DNA from 3 places in the Tissierella carlieri genome. Region 1 is predicted to be linked to each of the others. Evidence: riboswitches for the same ligand, from Rfam matches in the RefSeq annotation. Region 1 holds a riboswitch; each other region holds the start of a gene.
The links. Region 1 has a riboswitch for S-adenosylmethionine ahead of KQI38_RS06605 (homocysteine synthase). Riboswitches for the same ligand answer to the same signal wherever they lie in the genome.

Region 1 (6,068 bases):
CTCCAATAGGTCCTATATCTAAAGCTATATATACATCTTTTCCGTCAATAGCTTCTTTTGCATTTTTAACTGCCCTATGAATTATTTCTTCAACAGTATAACCACTATTTTTAAGTTTAAGTTCATTGGCACCAAATGTATTAGTAGTTATAATCTTTGAGCCTGCTTCTATATATTTCTTATGGATTTCAACTATTATTTCAGGTGATTCAATATTTAATTTTTCTGGTAATTCACCTATCTTTAGTCCTCTGCTTTGAAGCATAGTACCCATAGCTCCATCAAATATTATAATTCCTTCATTTAAAAAATCTCTAAGTCCCACATCTAGCATCTCCCTTACTAAAATTACATGTAGCATATTTATTACAGTTTAAACAGGTAATTTCTTCTGCCTTACTATCTATGTCTATGATTCCTGCTATTGCTGTAACTGATTTTCTAGGTATTAATATACTTTCAGATGAAGCCATAAGTCCCATGAATTTTTTTGCTCCCAATACTTCCAAAAAATCACTTTGGATATTCAATGGAAAGTCTCCATAGCCAGGACTATATCTAGAAGTTAATTTTTTATTATCTTGGGCTATAATATCACTTATATCTTTACATAATCTATTACATATTTCTTCAATAGCAGCAGTAGCACAAGCATCCAATATCAATGCCTTTGTCATATTAGTTTTTTCATAGTACCTTATTTTAGTATCCACATCATGACCTAAAGTTGCAGCCATTAGTACACAAGACTCTGATTTGTTTAAATGTTTCTTAATATCATTTCCTATTAGTTTTAGACTGCTATTATCTAACAATAGCTTACCCTTCCTCTTTGAAATACAAAAAAATCTATAAATATATTTCTCTTTCTTTAAATAATTTATTTCATCTATAGATTCTTCGATTATCATATTAGTAACACTGTCTATTTCTTGATTCTTATATCCTAAATATCTTAAAATTTCAGTCTTATTTCTTTCAATTCTATCCATGAATTATCACAACCTCTTTATATCTTTATATTAAATGAAATTTACAGACTTTCAGTTCTCTTTAATGATGCTGTAACTACTCATTGATTATTAAATCACCTTTTTTCTATTTATGGAGCTTACTATAAATTCAATATTATTAGTTATACTTTTAGCTATATAAGGATTATTCATAGTATATAAATGAATTCCCTTAATCCCAGATGATGCTAAATCTACTATTTGTTCCAGTGCGAAGGCTATTCCAGCATCCCTTAAAGCAAGCTTATCATATTCATATTTATTCATAATTCTAAGGAACTTATTTGGAAGTGAAGCTCCGCAAAGGGAGATTACTCTTTCTATTTGCTTTTTATTTATTACTGGCATAATTCCTGCCTGTATTGGAGCTTTAATTCCTTTTTGTTCTGCCTTATCTAAGAGATTATAGAAATAGGAGTTATCAAAGAAAAGTTGAGAAATAAAATAATCTGCACCAGCCTCTTCCTTTAATTTAAGTATTCTAATATCTTTATCAATATCTTTTTTGCTTTCTATATGTCCCTCAGGATAGCAAGCGGCAGCTACTCCAAAATCTCCACTTTGTTTTATATATTGTATAAGTTCTTGAGAGTTATTGAACTCTCCTACTCCTATGCTTCCAATATCACCTCTTAGGGCTAATATGTTATTTATACCTTTCTCTTTTAGTTCTTCTAGTACACAATCCATATACTCTTTACTAGAACCTATACAAGTTAAATGTGCTAAAGATTCAATATTATATCTATCCTTCATTAAATGTGATAACTGACAGGTTCTGTTGTTGTTAACACTACCCCCTGCTCCATATGTAACACTTATATAATCAGGATTTAAAACACTTAATTCTTCTATGGTATCATATACTGTCTCTATTGGATAATCAGGCTTAGGGGGGAATATCTCAAAGGAAAAAACTAAGTTTTTCTTATCAAATAATTGTTTTATATTCATATTTGCCTCCTTTAATATCTCATTATAATATTTCAATTTTATATAGATAATTATTAGGCAAATTGCTAAAACTCTTGAAGTTCTAGCAATTTGTCTATAATATGTGCTGCTTTAAGATCTTACTGCTCTCTCAAGTGCTTGCTCAATGTCTTCTATTAAATCCTCTACATCTTCTATTCCTATTGATAATCTTATTAAGTCTGGAGCAACACCTGCTTTTATTTGGTCTTCCTCATTTAGCTGTGAATGTGTAGTACTAGCCGGATGAATGACAAGAGATTTTGCATCAGCCACATTTGCAAGGTGTGAAAATATCTCTAGTGATTCTATAAATCTCTTTCCTTCTTCAACTCCACCCTTTATTCCAAACGTAAATATAGACCCTGCTCCTTTAGGAAAATACTTCTTAGCAAGATAGTTGTATTTATTTCCTTCTAAGCTAGGATAATTTACCCAAGAAACTAAAGGATGTTTGTATAGAAACTCAGCTATTCTTTTTGCATTAGCCACATGCCTTTCAACTCTCAATGATAAAGTTTCAAGTCCTTGTAAGAATAAGAACGAATTGAATGGACTTAGGGCTGCACCAGTATCTCTTAAAAGCTGTACCCTAGCTTTTACAATATAAGCCGCTTCTCCAATATCTCTTGCATATACTAAACCATGATAGCTTGGATCAGGTGTATTGAATCCTAGAAACTTAGGGTTATTTAGCCAATTAAATTTTCCAGAATCAACTATTACTCCTCCTATTGAGGTCCCATGACCTCCAATGAATTTTGTTGCAGAGTGAACTACAATATCTGCTCCAAATTCTATAGGCCTTATGAGATACGGTGTACCAAATGTATTATCTATAATTAAAGGTATATTGTTTTCATGTGCAATCTTAGCCACAGCCTCAATATCAATAAGATTTATTCCAGGATTTCCTATACTTTCTATATAAACTGCCTTAGTATTCTCATTTATAGCCTTTCTAAAGTTTTCTGGATCATCTGGATCAACAAAAACTGTATTTATACCTAACTTTGGTAAAGTTGTAGAAAACAAAGTATGAGTGCCTCCATATAATGTACTTGCTGATATTATCTCATCTCTAACACCAGCAATATTCAAAATTGCATAAGTAATGGCAGCTGAACCAGAACCAACGGCTAATGCTCCAACTCCCCCTTCTAATGCTGCTATTCTCTTTTCAAAGGCATCAGTTGTTGGGTTCATTATTCTTGTATAAATATATCCTTCTTCTTTTAATGCAAATAGATTTGCTCCATGTTCAACACTGTCAAAAACATAGGATGTAGTTTGGTATATAGGCACTGCCCTAGATCCAGTAGTTTTATCAACTTCCTGTCCTGCATGTACTTGTAATGTATCAAATTTTAATTTTCTTTCACTCATTATAATCTCTCCTTTATTCAATAAAATTTATTTGCTACTAGATAATAAAAAACCTCCTTTCCTAATTTTTTAATATTAGATGAAAGGAGATTACACTCATAACAGTATGCAAACACCTTCTCATCTTTCTCTAAGTTCGATTGAACTTAGGGTAGGATTTGGCACCTTTTCAGATTAATCTGAAGGTTGCCGAAGTTTCACAGGGCCTTTCCCTCCACCTCTCTTGATAAGAATATTAAATTATTGAATTTTTAAAATTATACTTATCCATAATTTTTTCGCAGTTTCGCAACTCAAATCTATTTACTCGCTATGCTCGTATAGATTTGGTGCTCATTGCCTTTTTGTCCAACGAGCATATATATGCGAGTTGCAGACAAAACGGACAGCGAAGTGAACGCTAGTGAACGTAGAAATGAGCGAAGCAAATGGTGCGTTTGACCTACTAAAGCTCACAACCCTTATCTACCCCGTAGGGCATAATTCAGTGGTGTCCGCTAGGACCTATCGTTCGCTAAGTTAGGTCATTTCCCGCAGTTTCGCAACTCAAATCTATTTACTCGCTACGCTCGTATAGATTTGGTGCTCATTGCGTTTGACCTACTAAAGCTCACTATCGTTCGCTAAGTTAGGTCATAAAAAAACCTCTTTAGCTAAAAAGAGGTAAAATAATCGAAATCTTATCTCTCAGCTAATGCTGTAGGATTTAGCACCATGTAATTAATACTGGTTGCTGGGTTTCATAGGGCCTTTCCCTCCACCTCTCTTGATAAGTCTAATTTTAAATTAAGCTAATTATATTAGATAATGAAATAGATGTCAATAGTTGTTTTATATATTTAATTTTATTTTTAATAATTGAATTCCATTAATTGTCTTTGTTTTGTAAAGACTTCTTCTTTTCTTTATGATAAAATATTACATTATGAGACAAGCTATTTAAAAAAGAGAGGAAGTGTGCAAGTGAATCTCAAAAGAGTAATTTTTTTATCATTATCAATTATTATGTTGTTAAATATAATACCCGTTCAAACCTTTGCCGATAACCCGATTATATATGACATAGTCATAAAAGGTGGAACTGTTTATAATCCATCTACGGATCACGAACTTAAGGATTATAATATTGGAATAATTGGTTCTAAGGTAGAAAAAATAACCAAGGAAGAATTGAAAGGAGAAAAAGTAATTGATGCAGATGGTCTTGTTATTTCTCCTGGATTTGTAGACCTTATATCATATGATCCAAACTCTGTGGGTATAGAGTTAAAGGTATTGGATGGTGTAACTAGCAATCTAGCTATGCATGGTGGTACCGAGGATGCTGTCTCTTGGTATAGAGCTTGGGAAAAAAATGGAGTATTGGCTAACTTTGGGGCTTCATCTTTTGTTACAAGACATAGATGGCCTATTGTAGGATATGGCGTAGATACTGAAGTAACTAAGGAAGAGGATATACAAAAATTAGTAGATGTTGTAAGAAAAAATGTTGAAGCCGGTGCATTAGGCATTTCTTTTAGCTTTGAATATGTACCTGGAGTAAAAAATGAAGTTATTCCACTATTAAATTTAGCTAAGGAATATAATCTACCTACCTTCTATCATTTAAGACATTCAGATGAAGAAAAAGGCTTAGATGGCATTCAAGAAGTAATAGATTATGGAAAAGAAACTGGCGCTATAATCCATATTATGCATATCAACAGTACAGGCGGTACTTTTGTTATGGACAAGGCTTTGGATATGGTAAAAAAGGCTAAGGAGGAAGGCTTGGATATTACAACTTGTTTTTATCCATATGACTATTGGGCAACCTATATAGATTCAGCTCGTTTCCGTCCAGGCTGGCAAGATAGGTTCAAAATCACTTATGAAGATTTACAGATAGGCGGTACAGATATTAGAATTACAAAAGATACATTCGATAGGTATCGTCAGCAACATCTATTAGTTGCCGCCCATGGTTCCATGCCTGAATCAGAACTTATAATGCTCTTAAAAGACCCTGACACTATGATAGGAAGTGATACTATCATAGAGCCAAGCTATAATAATCATCCTAGAGGCGCTGGAACTTATAGCCGTGTATTTGGTAAATATGTTAGAGAAGAAAAAGTATTATCTATAATGGATGCAATAAAGAAAGTATCTTACCTCCCTGCTAAAAGAATGGAAAGTTCCGCTCCTTCTATGAAATATAAGGGTAGAATAGAAGTTGGAGGAGATGCAGATATTACTATATTCAATCCAGATACAATAATAGACAAATCTACTGTAAAAGATTCTGGTGCTCCTTCAGTTGGAATCGAATATGTACTCGTCAATGGGGTTATCGTAAAAAATAAAGATGGTATAGTTAAAGGAGTAAAACCTGGAAAACCTGTGAAATCCTACTTTGTAGACAAAACTCCTGATAATGAACCTATTGACTTCAAAATCAAAGTAGATGATAAAGAAGAAGTGTCTATGGAAAAAATATATAAAATTGATGATAAAATATATCTTCCTATAAGAGAAACCTTTGAAACACTAAATATTCCAGTTGAAAACTCAATAGATGGTAGTATAAATATCGGAAATATATTAAATTTAGAAATTGGAAGTAGAAAGGCTAATTTAAGAGAAAAAGAATTGCAATTAATAGGTGAACCAATTATATATAAAGAAAACACCTATATTTCTCTTGAAGATCTCAAT
Region 2 (6,068 bases), on a different contig from region 1:
TATCTCCTATAAAAGAAACCAAATTATTTGCATCATCAACTTTACTAAAATAAGAATTTTGGCTCATTATAACTGGCTCCACAGAAGCATAATACTTATTATCATTTACAATTGCTGTACCTAATAACTTAACTGTACAACTCATTGATTTTATATTCTTTATATCACTAAAGTTTATACTATTAATTCCATAACATGAAATATCTTCTTCACCTATCTTGTCTTTAAATGCAATAGTAGATAAAATCCTAAGTTTTCTTCTAGTATCATAACCTTCAATATCATCAGTAGGATTTGCCTCTGCATACCCTAACCTTTGACTTGTTTCTAATGCTTCCTGGAAATCCAAGTTTTCTGATATCATCTTTGTCAGTATATAATTAGATGTTCCATTTAATATGCCTCTTATTTCTTGTATTTGGTTTATATTTACCTGCTCTTTTAATGGTTTTATAATAGGGATGCCACCACCTACACTAGCTTCGTATAAAAAAGATTTATTCTTTGCTTTCGCTAAATTTGTTAACTCTTCCAGATGTTTTGCAACCACAGCTTTATTAGCTGTTATTACATCCTTCCCTTTATTTAATGCTTCTTTTATATAATAATATGGGTTATCTAAACCTCCCAAAACTTCAATAATTATATCAATATTATCATCTTCAATTATTTCGTAAATATCGGTGGTTAGTTTCTCTTTATCTATTTCAATATCTCTCTTCTTATCTATATCCTTTACCAAAATCTTAGATATGCTAATTTCTTGTTTTATTAGCTTCTCTAGATACTTCTTTCTTTCTTCTAGTATCTGTACAATACCTATTCCCACTGTTCCCAATCCTAATAAGCCAATATTCAACATTAATTTTCCCCCTCCTTTTGTATTAAATAATATCTTATCCAGTTATCTACTAAAATTTGCGAATAGCCGCTCCATGTATTTTCAGGTATTAGAGTAAAATCATCATTAGGAAAATAATTCTTAGGTAAATCTGGTGATAATCCTTTATCTCTATCTCTTCTATATTCATTGTATAAAGTATACCTATCATACTCTGGATGGCCTGTAATATATATCTGTTTCCCTTTTCTTCCAGCTACTATGTATATCCCAGCATCATTTGATTTTGATAAAACTTCTAATTCTTCTATATCTTTTATATCTTCTTCTTTAATCTCAAAATACCTAGAATGCGGAGAAAGTATCTTTTCTCCACATCTCTCAAATAGTGGGGAGTTTATATTTACAATCTCATGGCTGAATATCCCTGCTACCTTTTTATCTGTTGTATGCCTAGGTATCTTATAATTGTGATATAATCCTGCTACTGCTGCCCAACATAGATAGATAGTAGACTTAATATACTCATTAGAATAATCTATTATAGCTTTCAACTCTTTCCAGTAGGATATCTCATTAAAATCTACAAATTCCAAAGGGGTGCCAGTTATTATCATTCCATCATAATTTATATTTTTTATTTCACCTAATGTTTTATAAACTTTCTCTAGATAACTTAGATTTGTATTCTTAGACCTATATGTTTCTGTATATAAAAAATCTACCTGTATATCTATAAAGCTGTTTCCTAGTAATTTTAACAGTTGAAACTCCGTATCTAATTTATTTGGCATTAAATTTAATACTAATACTTTTGGCAAATCTTCAGATTTACTTTTAGAATTAATATCTATATTTTCCTTTCTAAGTAAATCTATGGCTGAAATATTTATATCAATTACTAATCCCATGTCTTACCCTCCTAATCCTATTTCAAAAGCTTTTATTATATCTCCAATATTCTCAGAACTAAATATCCCTCCTCATGCATGTAAGTTCTAAACTCTCCCCTGACAGTTGTTAACATGGAAATCACTAATTCTAGTTTTTTTCATTTTCTAATCCTCCTTTTTATAATTAAAAAATCCCTTTCTAAGATAAGAAGGGATTTATAATGCAAAAAGATATAGATTCCGCCTCTTATCTCTCAGTTTTCACCGCAGGAATTAGCACATTTTTTAAACTATATAGCTTAAAATTGTTGCTGGGTTTCATCGGGCCAGTCCCTCCACCTCTCTAGATAAGAAAATATTAAGTTGTAATTAAAAAACCTTCTTAGCTAATGCTAAGAAGGTCGATTTTCTATGAAATCTCTCTTATCGCCATTAGCAGAACCACCTTGCCAAATGGCAGGTTGGCGTAGGGTCATAGAGCTAATTCTCTACCCTAACTCTTGATAAGCAATACTATTAAATTGTTAAAATGATATTAACACAGAGGATTAAATATGTCAATGAAAAAATATCTTTTATTAATTCTTATGCTTTGAAATTATAAATTGGCTTTATTATGTCAATGACCTCAGCAGTTTCAGTAATATTATTTAATATTTCTTCAATCGCTTTATATGCAAATGGTGATTCATCTAAAGTATGTTCACTTATGGATGTAGAATAAATTCCTTCCATACTCTTTTTAAACTCATCTAAAGTGACAGCCTCCTTTGCAACATTTCTGCTCATAAGCCTTCCTGCTCCATGAGGAGCTGAATAATTCCATTCAGGATTACCCTTTCCAATGGCGATTATGGAACCATCTCTCATATTTATAGGAATTAGAACTTTTTCACCTTTATAGGCTGCTATGGCACCCTTCCTAATGATATTATCCTTGAAATTAATATAGTTATGAATAGTCTCAAAATAGTTAAATTCACTTAGCTCTTTTCCAAGTAAGTTTTTAAGAATAATATCTGACATTACTTCACGATTTAAACTTGCATATTCTTGACATATCCTCATATCATTTAAATACTTTTCTCTATGCTCCCCAGTTAAATAGCACAAAGCCTTGGGATATTTAGGCTGAAGTTCTGCATAGTCCTTTTCTAACTCTTCAAGAACCTTCTTTATTTCTTTTCTTCTGCCTTCTGCTTTATAGCGAGCAATTATTTCTTCTCTTTTAATAAAATAATCACCCTTGCCGCTACATAAATCTATTGCTAGTCTTTGATATATCTCTGCCACTTGCTTACCTAGGTTTCTGCTGCCTGAATGGATTACTAAATATTTATTGTTGTTGCTATCTACTCCGATTTCAATAAAGTGATTGCCACCCCCGAGAGTTCCTATACTTCTTTCAATTCTTTTAGTATCCTTCAAATCTCTAAGGCAATACAAATCCTTTAATTTATCAAATTTAAACTTTCTTTCATTATGTGTAGATTTTCCAGAAGGAATCTTTTTGTTTATTATATCATCTAACCTTGGTAAGTCTATGTCTATATCTCTAAGTTCTACAGTAAGCATTCCACATCCTATATCAACTCCAACAATATTGGGTATCACCTTATCCCCCATATCAGCTGTAAATCCAATTACACAACCCATACCTTGATGAACATCTGGCATTATTCGAACCTTTGAATCCTGGATGAAATCTTGATTTAACAAATCAAGTATTTGCTCCTTTGCTCCGTCTTCAAGATTATCAGTAAATATCTTGGCAATATTATATCTTCCTTGTAATTCCATTTAGTCACATCCTTCTTTAATCATATTATCATATATCAAGTGTGGCTCTATTCTTTCCTTCTTTCTTAGATTTATATAAGGCCATATCTGCTCTTTTAACTACAGATGAAAAATCTTCATCATCTTTATTAAAATAAGAAGCACCTATTGAGATAGTTATATGGTATTTTTCGCCTTGGTCCTCATACTCAAAATTTTCTATATCTCTTAAAATCTTATCTGTAAATGAATCTAAATGTTCTTCTTTCAGCCCTTCACAAATAAGAAGGAATTCTTCTCCTCCCCATCTACAAAGAAAATCTGTTTTTCTTGTAGATTTATTTATGATTTCTACAAGATTTCTTAAAACTCTATCCCCTACATCATGTCCGTAACTATCGTTTATTTTTTTGAAATCATCTATATCAAAGATAACAACGGCAAAAACATTATTATATCTTTTAAATAAATAAAATGTTTCTTGCAGCTTTTTTGTGGCAGCTCTCCTATTAAAAGCCTTAGTGAGTTCATCTATATTTAATTTTTCTCTTAATTCTTTATTAGAATTTTGATAATACCAATGTTCTAAAATTAATACTATTAAAATTCCTATAAGGATCAATCCAAGTGATAAAACTCCTACTAATGCAGTCATTTTAGAAATAGCTTTATCACCATCCTCAGAAATTTCATCTATATAAGGTTGAATGTCATCAAAATAAACACCCATTGCAATAATCCAATTATATTCTTTATATAACTTTGCATAAGTTAATTTTTCAGCAACTTCGTCACGTGTTTTCTTTTTAAAAAAATAGGTAAAATATATTTCCCCATTTTCTTTAATTCCGTTGAGTTCTGTTAGGTAAGGATAATTACCTTCAATATCTTGAGTCTTTGTAGATAAATACGTACCTTCTGTGTCTTTTAAGTTTGGATGGATGAGGCGAATGGCATAATTGTCTCCACCATCATAATTCACAATCTCATTAATCCAAATATAAGCATCATTTTCAAAGCTATCACTATGTATTCGTTTCTTTATAGATTCTGTAGTTGCATGTTTTATGTAATCTTTAGTAACTCCATAAAAAATATAATATTTTCCATAATCATCTTCATTATACGTTATAGCCTTTTTCTTTAAATCATCAATATAATCATAGACATCTCTTGTATCCTCCATATGGCCTATATTATTCTGGTATAAAATTTTATCTGTAGATCTATCTAATATAAATATATCGAAAGCCTCTTTGATAGTTCCTGTATCAAAGTAGTCAATGACTTTCTCTAAAAAATCTTCTTTTTCTGATCTATAATATTCTTCTATAACTTTAGTAGCTCTATTTATACGATTTCTATTTACTTCCATTATCTCAACTTGTGTTTGCTCAATATTATTTATCATATTATTGACTGAATCCCTAAGAAAATCCTTCTTTATATCTATAATGCGATCTTTAGTATATTGGGCATATAATACTTTTACATCCTTAAATGTAGATATGTAAGAATAATTCAAAATAACCAGTAAAGAAGCTATGGAAAAGATAAGTAAAAAAATATATAGTTTTCTTACTCTCTCCAGGCTATCAATTCTGTCAATCAATTTATGTATCCGCTTTTTCAATTGGACCATCCTTTCGGCTCACTAATTACCTTCCTATTTATAATTTCATTGTATCATAACTGTTATAATAGTTGTAACTCGTTATATAAAATTATTCGAATATTAAAGAAATGCTCCAGCCTATAAAGACTGGAGCATTCTCTAGCTAATGTTTAAAGCTACTAATCTACCTTCTTCAAATCTTATTATATCATCATAATATTTAGTAAAATCTTCGTTCACTTTATGAGTAATAAATAAGACTGTAAGATCATCTCTTTTCAATAAATATTCTTCTATTTTTCTTTAAAGTTTATTATTTAAGAAAAGCTAATCTGATTAATATTCTTTATTCTTATTTCTCCATTCACTTTTACTAAGTTTATAATAGTGGAATTCTTCATTTTCAATCTCAATACTACTTATATAGCTAAATCCACATTTTTGAATTACTCTATTTGAAGGTATATTATGTGTTAGCGCTATTGCGTTTAGCACCTCAATATTAGTATTTTCAAATAAACACCTTATTAATCCTTGTGCCGCCTGAGTTGTATATCCCTTAGATCTATAATTCTTTGAAATAGCATAGGCTATCTCTCTATTGGGTGGTGGCAATTCATCTTTTAAACCTGTACAACACCACCCAATAAACTCATTCGTTTCCTTTAATATGATACCTAAAAATAGTAACTGGTTCTGAATATTAGGAACAGTTTCTAAAAATTCTTTATTACTTTTTATATGAAAATCTATTAACCATTCCTTACGCTGTTCCTTTGTTGATTTTCAATCAGGTAAATAATCTGTTATTTCAGGCTGTAATGTAAGATCATATAACTCATCCAAATCCTCTAATCTAAATTCTCTTAATACTATATCCTTACAATCTATTGTAAAGACATTTTTTGAGCTTATCTCTTCATAACTCGTAATTTTACTT
Region 3 (6,068 bases), on a different contig from region 1:
AGCGAGACTAGATTCAATTACACCCCTGTCGATTTCCTTTAAACTCCCTTCCATAACTCTAGCTACGAAAGGAGCTGCAGCTAGGGACAAAGGTACTATAGTTGCTGTTGTACCTATTTTTGTACCAACTATAAGCTTTGAGATAGGAAATGCTAAAATCATTAGAATAATGAAAGGTATAGATCTCATTACATTTATAATACTCCCTAAAATCTTGTTAAACGTAGGCTTTTCCCAGATATTATCTTTTTCAGTAATTACCAATAGAATTCCTAGTGGAAATCCTAGCAATAATGAAAATACTGTTGAGAAAAATACCATATATAGAGTTTCTAATAAAGAAGGTATAACTAACTCAGCCATTATATCACCTCCACGTGAACATCTTCATTCTCTAAAAATGAAAGAGCTTTATTTATTTCTTCATCTTCTCCAATTAATTCTAATATTAGATGGCCTACACTAGTGGATTGCAATTTGTTGATATTTCCTGATAATATATTCACATCAATATTAAAACTTCTTATTACTTTAGATACAATTGGTCTTTTAGCACTATCTCCTAAAAAACTTAATCTAATAAGATTTCCCTTAAAATCATTTGGATTTATAATTTCTTCTTCTATATTTCCTTGTAAAGAGCTGATGAAGGCTTGGGCAATCTTTGTCTTAGGTTCTCTAAAGAGATTTTCTACGGTATTTTCTTCTACAACTTGTCCATCTTCCATAATAGCAATTCTATCGCATATTTCCTTTACTACTTCCATCTGATGGGTTATCATCACTATGGTTATATTTAACTCATCTCTTATTTTTTTTAGTAATTCTAATATAGACTTTGTAGTCTTCGGGTCCAATGCAGAGGTTCCCTCATCACTAAGAAGTATTTTAGGATTATTAGCAATGGCTCTTGCGATAGCCACTCTTTGTTTTTGGCCTCCGCTTAGTTGACTAGGATAGCTGTTTTTTTTATCTTTTAAATCTACATATTCTAAAAGCTCATTAACTCTATTATGAATTTTTTCAGAATCCATTTTTTCTAACTGTAAAGGAAAGGCTATATTTTCATAAACAGTTTTTTGAGATAATAGATTAAAATGTTGAAATATCATACCTATTTCTTTTCGCTCTTTTCTTAAACTTTCCTTGTCAAGTGCTGTTAGATCTATTCCATCAATAAATATTTTTCCTTTCGTTGGTTCCTCAAGTCTATTTAAACATCTAATTAAAGTGGATTTTCCAGCGCCACTTAATCCAATAATCCCAAAAATCTCTCCTTTCTTTATATTCAGGTTTACATTGTTTACTGCTGTTAATTTCTCTTTGTCACTAAAAAATATTTTAGATAAATTATTGATTTTAATCATTTAATATATTCACCCCTTAAATTGCTAAAACAAAAACCTCTTTATTTAAAGAGGTCTAAATAAAAAAACCTCTTCAGAAGAAAGAGGTCTACATTCCTCTCTCATCTTTCGGTACAAATACCGTTGGATTTAGCACCTTGTAATAATACAGGTTGCCGGGCTTCATAGGGCCATTCCCTCCGCCACTCTCGATAAGAGTTATATTCAGTTGATTTTAAAATTCATTTTAATACTATTTCTTAATTTTGTCAACTATAAATTTAAAAAAATTTTACTTTTACCTTTTTTTATAATTCATCGTACCATTCTAAATCATCAAAACTAGTAAAAAAGGATTGTGGATATAAAAATATATCATTGGAAAAGCCTACATAAGCATCTGGTCTTCTAGAATCCAAATTTTCATAGCTTGTAAAATCTGTGTTTTGAAGATTTTCACTTTGGTAATATATGTCGAATTCAGGATTGTTTTTTATACTAGGGATTCTTTCCATTTTTACACCTCCTGAATTTAGTTTTTCCTATTTATTTAATTATATTTAAGAATCTTTTGGAAGAATAAAAAAATTATTTTAACAAACAATAAAGGAGAACAAAAAAATTGAAAGGAGTGTATTTATGGCACTTAAAAATACTGTAAATTTAAATAGTGTAACTCAACAAGAACTTAACTGTGTAAAAGAAATTGCTGGTGGTCACTTAACTATGAGTAGTAAGTTTGGAACTTATGCAAATCAAGTTCAAGATCCACAATTAAAACAAATGCTTCAGCAAGCAAGTACAGACGCAAAAACTACTGCCACTAACCTAATTAATTCATTATAAGAGGAGGGAAAATAAATGATGCAAGAAAGAGATATTGTAAATGATATTTTAGCAGGAGCTAAAGCTAGTATAAATACTTATACAACAGCTATAATGGAATGTTCAAATCAACAATTAAGATCAACTCTACAGACATTAAGAAATGAAGCAGAACAAATGCAATATCAATTATACCAAATAGCCGAGCAAAAAGGATATTATAAGCCAGCTCCGCCAGCTAATAAAAATGACGTAAATCAAATAAAGAACACATTAACATCAGCTGCTAATAGTACAAATACAACTACAACAAATACAAATCAGCAAATGCAATAGTAAGTATTGAGAACTCCAAATTAAGGAGTTCTCAATTTTTAAATAAAAATTTTTAATTACAACTGGGATAAAACTTATAGACATTTTATTTTTAATATGCTATTATATTATAGATATAAATACCTTTAATCTAATCCAGAGAGGTTAGGAAGGAGAGCGTAGATAAATATTTATGGTATACTTGTGCCTTCCTATTTGGAAGGTTTTTTCGAACGCTAATCCTTTAAAAGGCTACTAAGTTAAAGGAGGAATTAAAATGTTAAAAGGAAGGCATCTAATTGATCCACAGGATTTTACTGTGGAAGAGCTAGAAGAGATATTTCAATTAGCAGAAGAAATTATTGAGAAACCAGAAGACTTTACCCATATTTGTGATGGAAAGGTTTTGGGGACATTATTTTTCGAACCTAGTACTAGAACTAGGTTAAGTTTTGAAGCTGCAATGCTTAGGCTAGGAGGAAAAATAGTAGGTTTTTCAGAGCCAGGTTCAAGTTCTGTAACTAAAGGAGAGAATTTACCTGATACCATAAGAACAGTTGCAGCGTACACAGATATTATTGCTATACGTCACCCAAAGGAAGGGGCACCAAAATACGGTTCACAGTTTTGTGATATTCCTCTAATAAATGCAGGTGATGGTGGTCACCAGCACCCAACTCAAACACTTACAGACCTTTTGACTATTAGAGTTGCAAAAGGTAACTTTTCTAATTTAACCATAGGACTATGTGGAGATCTTAAATTTGGTCGTACAGTTCATTCTTTAATAAAAGCAATGTCAAGATATGATAATATTAGATTTATATTAATATCCCCTAATGAATTACAAACTCCTGAATATATTAAGACTGAGATTCTAGATAAAAAAGCTCTAGATTATTTAGAAGTAGAAAGACTTGAAGAAGTTATAGATCAGTTGGATATACTATATATGACTAGAGTACAAAAAGAGCGTTTTTTCAATGAGGCTGATTATATAAGACTAAAAGATAGTTATATATTAGATAATGTTAAGTTAAAATCAGCTAAATCAGATTTAACAATTCTTCATCCACTTCCAAGAGTAAATGAAATAAGCATGGAAGTAGATAATGACCCTAGAGCTTGGTATTTTAAACAAGCAAAATACGGAATGTTTGTTAGAATGGCTTTAATCGTTAAATTATTGGGGGTGAAATAATGTTAAATATTAATAGTATTACAAAAGGCATTGTTATAGATCATATTAAACCAGGATATGGATTTTTTATATTTAAACATTTAAAACTAGATGAGGCTGATTTTACTGTGGCTCTTATAATGAATGCTGCTAGTAAGAAGCATGGATGTAAGGATATGATTAAAATTGAAAATGTTATAGATATAGATTTAGCAATGTTAGGATTTATTGACCCAAATATTACAGTAAACATTATTGAAAATGAAAGAATTACAGAAAAAATCAATTTATCATTGCCAGATAGAGTAGAAGGAATTATTGAATGTAAGAACCCTAGATGTATAACCTCCAATGAAAGAGGAATAGTCCATAGATTTGTTTTAATCGATGAAGATAAGGGAAGATACAAATGTGAATATTGTGATCAGATATATTCTTGGGAGGGATAGAGTGGATATTCTTATAAAAGGAGCAAGAATAGTAGATGAGTCCAAGGATTTTCTTGGGGATTTATATATTAAAAATGGAATAATAGAAGATTTCGGTGTAAATTTAGATTATAATTGTACAGAAATAGATGGAGAAGGCTTAGTTCTTATGCCTTCATTCATCGATTTACATGTTCATTTTAGGGAACCAGGATTTACTCATAAAGAAGACTTATTTACTGGGGGACTGGCAGCATTAAAAGGTGGATATACATTAGTCAACCTAATGGGAAATACTAATCCGATTTGCTCTTCAATGGAAACAGTAGAATATGTGCTGAATAAAGCAAAGGAACTGGATTTAGTGAATATCCATCAAACTGTTTCTATCACAAAGGATTTTGATGGACATACTCTTAAACATTTGGATAGATTAGATAATAGAGTAAAATTTATTTCTGATGATGGCAAAGGAATAAAATCAAATATCGTTATGTATAAGGCTATGACTAAGGCTAAGGAAAAAGGACTAACTATCATGACCCATGCAGAAGATGATGATTTGACTCCAATTGACTATAGAATATCGGAAAATATTATTACAATAAGAGATATTTATTTATCAAGGGTAACTGGGGCAAGGTTACATTTATGCCATGTAAGTACAAGAGAGGCTATTGAGGAAGTAAGAAAAGCAAAATCAGAAGGAGTTAATGTTACATGTGAAGTAACACCACATCATATAGCTCTTTGGGATAATGATTTTAAGGTTAATCCTCCTATAAGAGCAAAGGAAGATGTAGAATCACTTATTCAAGGGATAATAGATGGCACTGTAGATACCATAGCTACAGATCATGCACCCCATACTGAAGAAGATAAAGAAAAAGGAGCTCCGGGACTATCTGGAATAGAAACAGCTTTTCCTGTTTCTTATACGACTTTAGTTAAGTCTAGTAAAATAGATTTAATGAAATTGTCTCAAATAATGTCAGGAAATGCAGGAAGAATAATAGGGGTCAGAAAAGGTAAAATAGAAAAAGGCTATGATGGAGATATAGTTTTATTAGATTTAAATAAAGAAATTATAATAGATGGAGAAAAATTTATATCTAAGGGAAAGAATACTCCATTTAACGGAATGAAGTTTTGTGGACAGGTAATTATGACATTAAAAAATGGAGAGTTTAAATATATAAATAAGGATTAAAAATTTGGGGTGAGAATGTGATAATTGATAGATTATATGATGAGGTAGAGAAAAAAGGAAATGTTTGTGTTGGATTAGATACTAGTCTAGACTATATTCCTGAAAAAATAAAGAAGAAGTACAAAGATATAGACGAGGTTATTTTTCAATTCAATAAGAAAATAATTGATTGTACAGAGGATATAACTGCAATTTATAAGCTGCAAATTGCATATTATGAAGCTTATGGAATTCGTGGCCTATTTGGCTATATGAAAACCTTAGAATATCTAAGGGGCATCAATGCACTATCCATAGGAGATGTAAAGCGTGGAGACATTGCTTCTACAGCAGATATGTACGCTAAAGCACATTTTGAGGGCGATTTTGAAACTGATTTTATTACCCTTAATCCATATATGGGCTTTGACAGCATTACACCATATTTTAAATATCTAGACAAAGGCAATAAGGGGATATTTGTACTTCTTAGAACTTCTAATCCGGGTGCAAAGGATATAGAGTATCTAGATGTAGGAGGCAAGAATCTCTATTATCATGTAGGTGACAAGCTAGAGGAAATGGGAAAAAAATATATTGGTAAATCTGGATATAGCTTAATTGGAGCTGTAGTCGGTGGTACTCATACAGATGAAGCAATTGAAATTAGAGAAAGATATAAAGACATGTACTTTCTAATACCTGGATATGGAGCCCAAGGAGCTGGAGGTAAGGATGTAAGTCTCTATCTCAATGAAGGAAATGGGGGAGTTGTAAACTCATCA

Region 2: linked by a shared signal. The riboswitch ahead of KQI38_RS01340 (homoserine O-succinyltransferase) and the one ahead of KQI38_RS06605 (homocysteine synthase) in region 1 are both predicted to bind S-adenosylmethionine.
Region 3: linked by a shared signal. The riboswitch ahead of KQI38_RS17730 (methionine ABC transporter ATP-binding protein) and the one ahead of KQI38_RS06605 (homocysteine synthase) in region 1 are both predicted to bind S-adenosylmethionine.

What each region holds. Positions count from the first base shown of each region.
Region 1 is NZ_JAHLOH010000023.1:142,289-148,356, forward strand. It holds gene KQI38_RS06590 (homocysteine S-methyltransferase family protein) at 1-361, opposite strand, end outside; gene KQI38_RS06595 (methionine synthase) at 315-992, opposite strand; gene metF (methylenetetrahydrofolate reductase [NAD(P)H]) at 1,083-1,967, opposite strand; gene KQI38_RS06605 (homocysteine synthase) at 2,079-3,371, opposite strand; SAM riboswitch class I at 3,489-3,604, opposite strand; SAM riboswitch class I at 4,049-4,147, opposite strand; gene KQI38_RS06610 (amidohydrolase family protein) at 4,335-6,068, shown strand, end outside.
Region 2 is NZ_JAHLOH010000012.1:2,533-8,600, forward strand. It holds gene KQI38_RS01335 (homoserine dehydrogenase) at 1-862, opposite strand, end outside; gene KQI38_RS01340 (homoserine O-succinyltransferase) at 862-1,752, opposite strand; SAM riboswitch class I at 1,979-2,088, opposite strand; SAM riboswitch class I at 2,155-2,244, opposite strand; gene KQI38_RS01345 (RtcB family protein) at 2,320-3,534, opposite strand; gene KQI38_RS01350 (sensor domain-containing diguanylate cyclase) at 3,563-5,146, opposite strand; gene KQI38_RS22205 (hypothetical protein) at 5,288-5,410, opposite strand; partial or broken gene KQI38_RS01355 (GNAT family N-acetyltransferase) at 5,465-5,890, opposite strand; gene KQI38_RS01360 (GNAT family N-acetyltransferase) at 5,915-6,068, opposite strand, start outside.
Region 3 is NZ_JAHLOH010000049.1:9,473-15,540, forward strand. It holds gene KQI38_RS17725 (methionine ABC transporter permease) at 1-363, opposite strand, end outside; gene KQI38_RS17730 (methionine ABC transporter ATP-binding protein) at 363-1,367, opposite strand; SAM riboswitch class I at 1,466-1,565, opposite strand; gene KQI38_RS17735 (hypothetical protein) at 1,655-1,861, opposite strand; gene KQI38_RS17740 (hypothetical protein) at 1,986-2,192, shown strand; gene KQI38_RS17745 (spore coat protein) at 2,208-2,507, shown strand; gene pyrB (aspartate carbamoyltransferase) at 2,764-3,687, shown strand; gene KQI38_RS17755 (aspartate carbamoyltransferase regulatory subunit) at 3,687-4,115, shown strand; gene KQI38_RS17760 (dihydroorotase) at 4,117-5,304, shown strand; gene pyrF (orotidine-5'-phosphate decarboxylase) at 5,322-6,068, shown strand, end outside.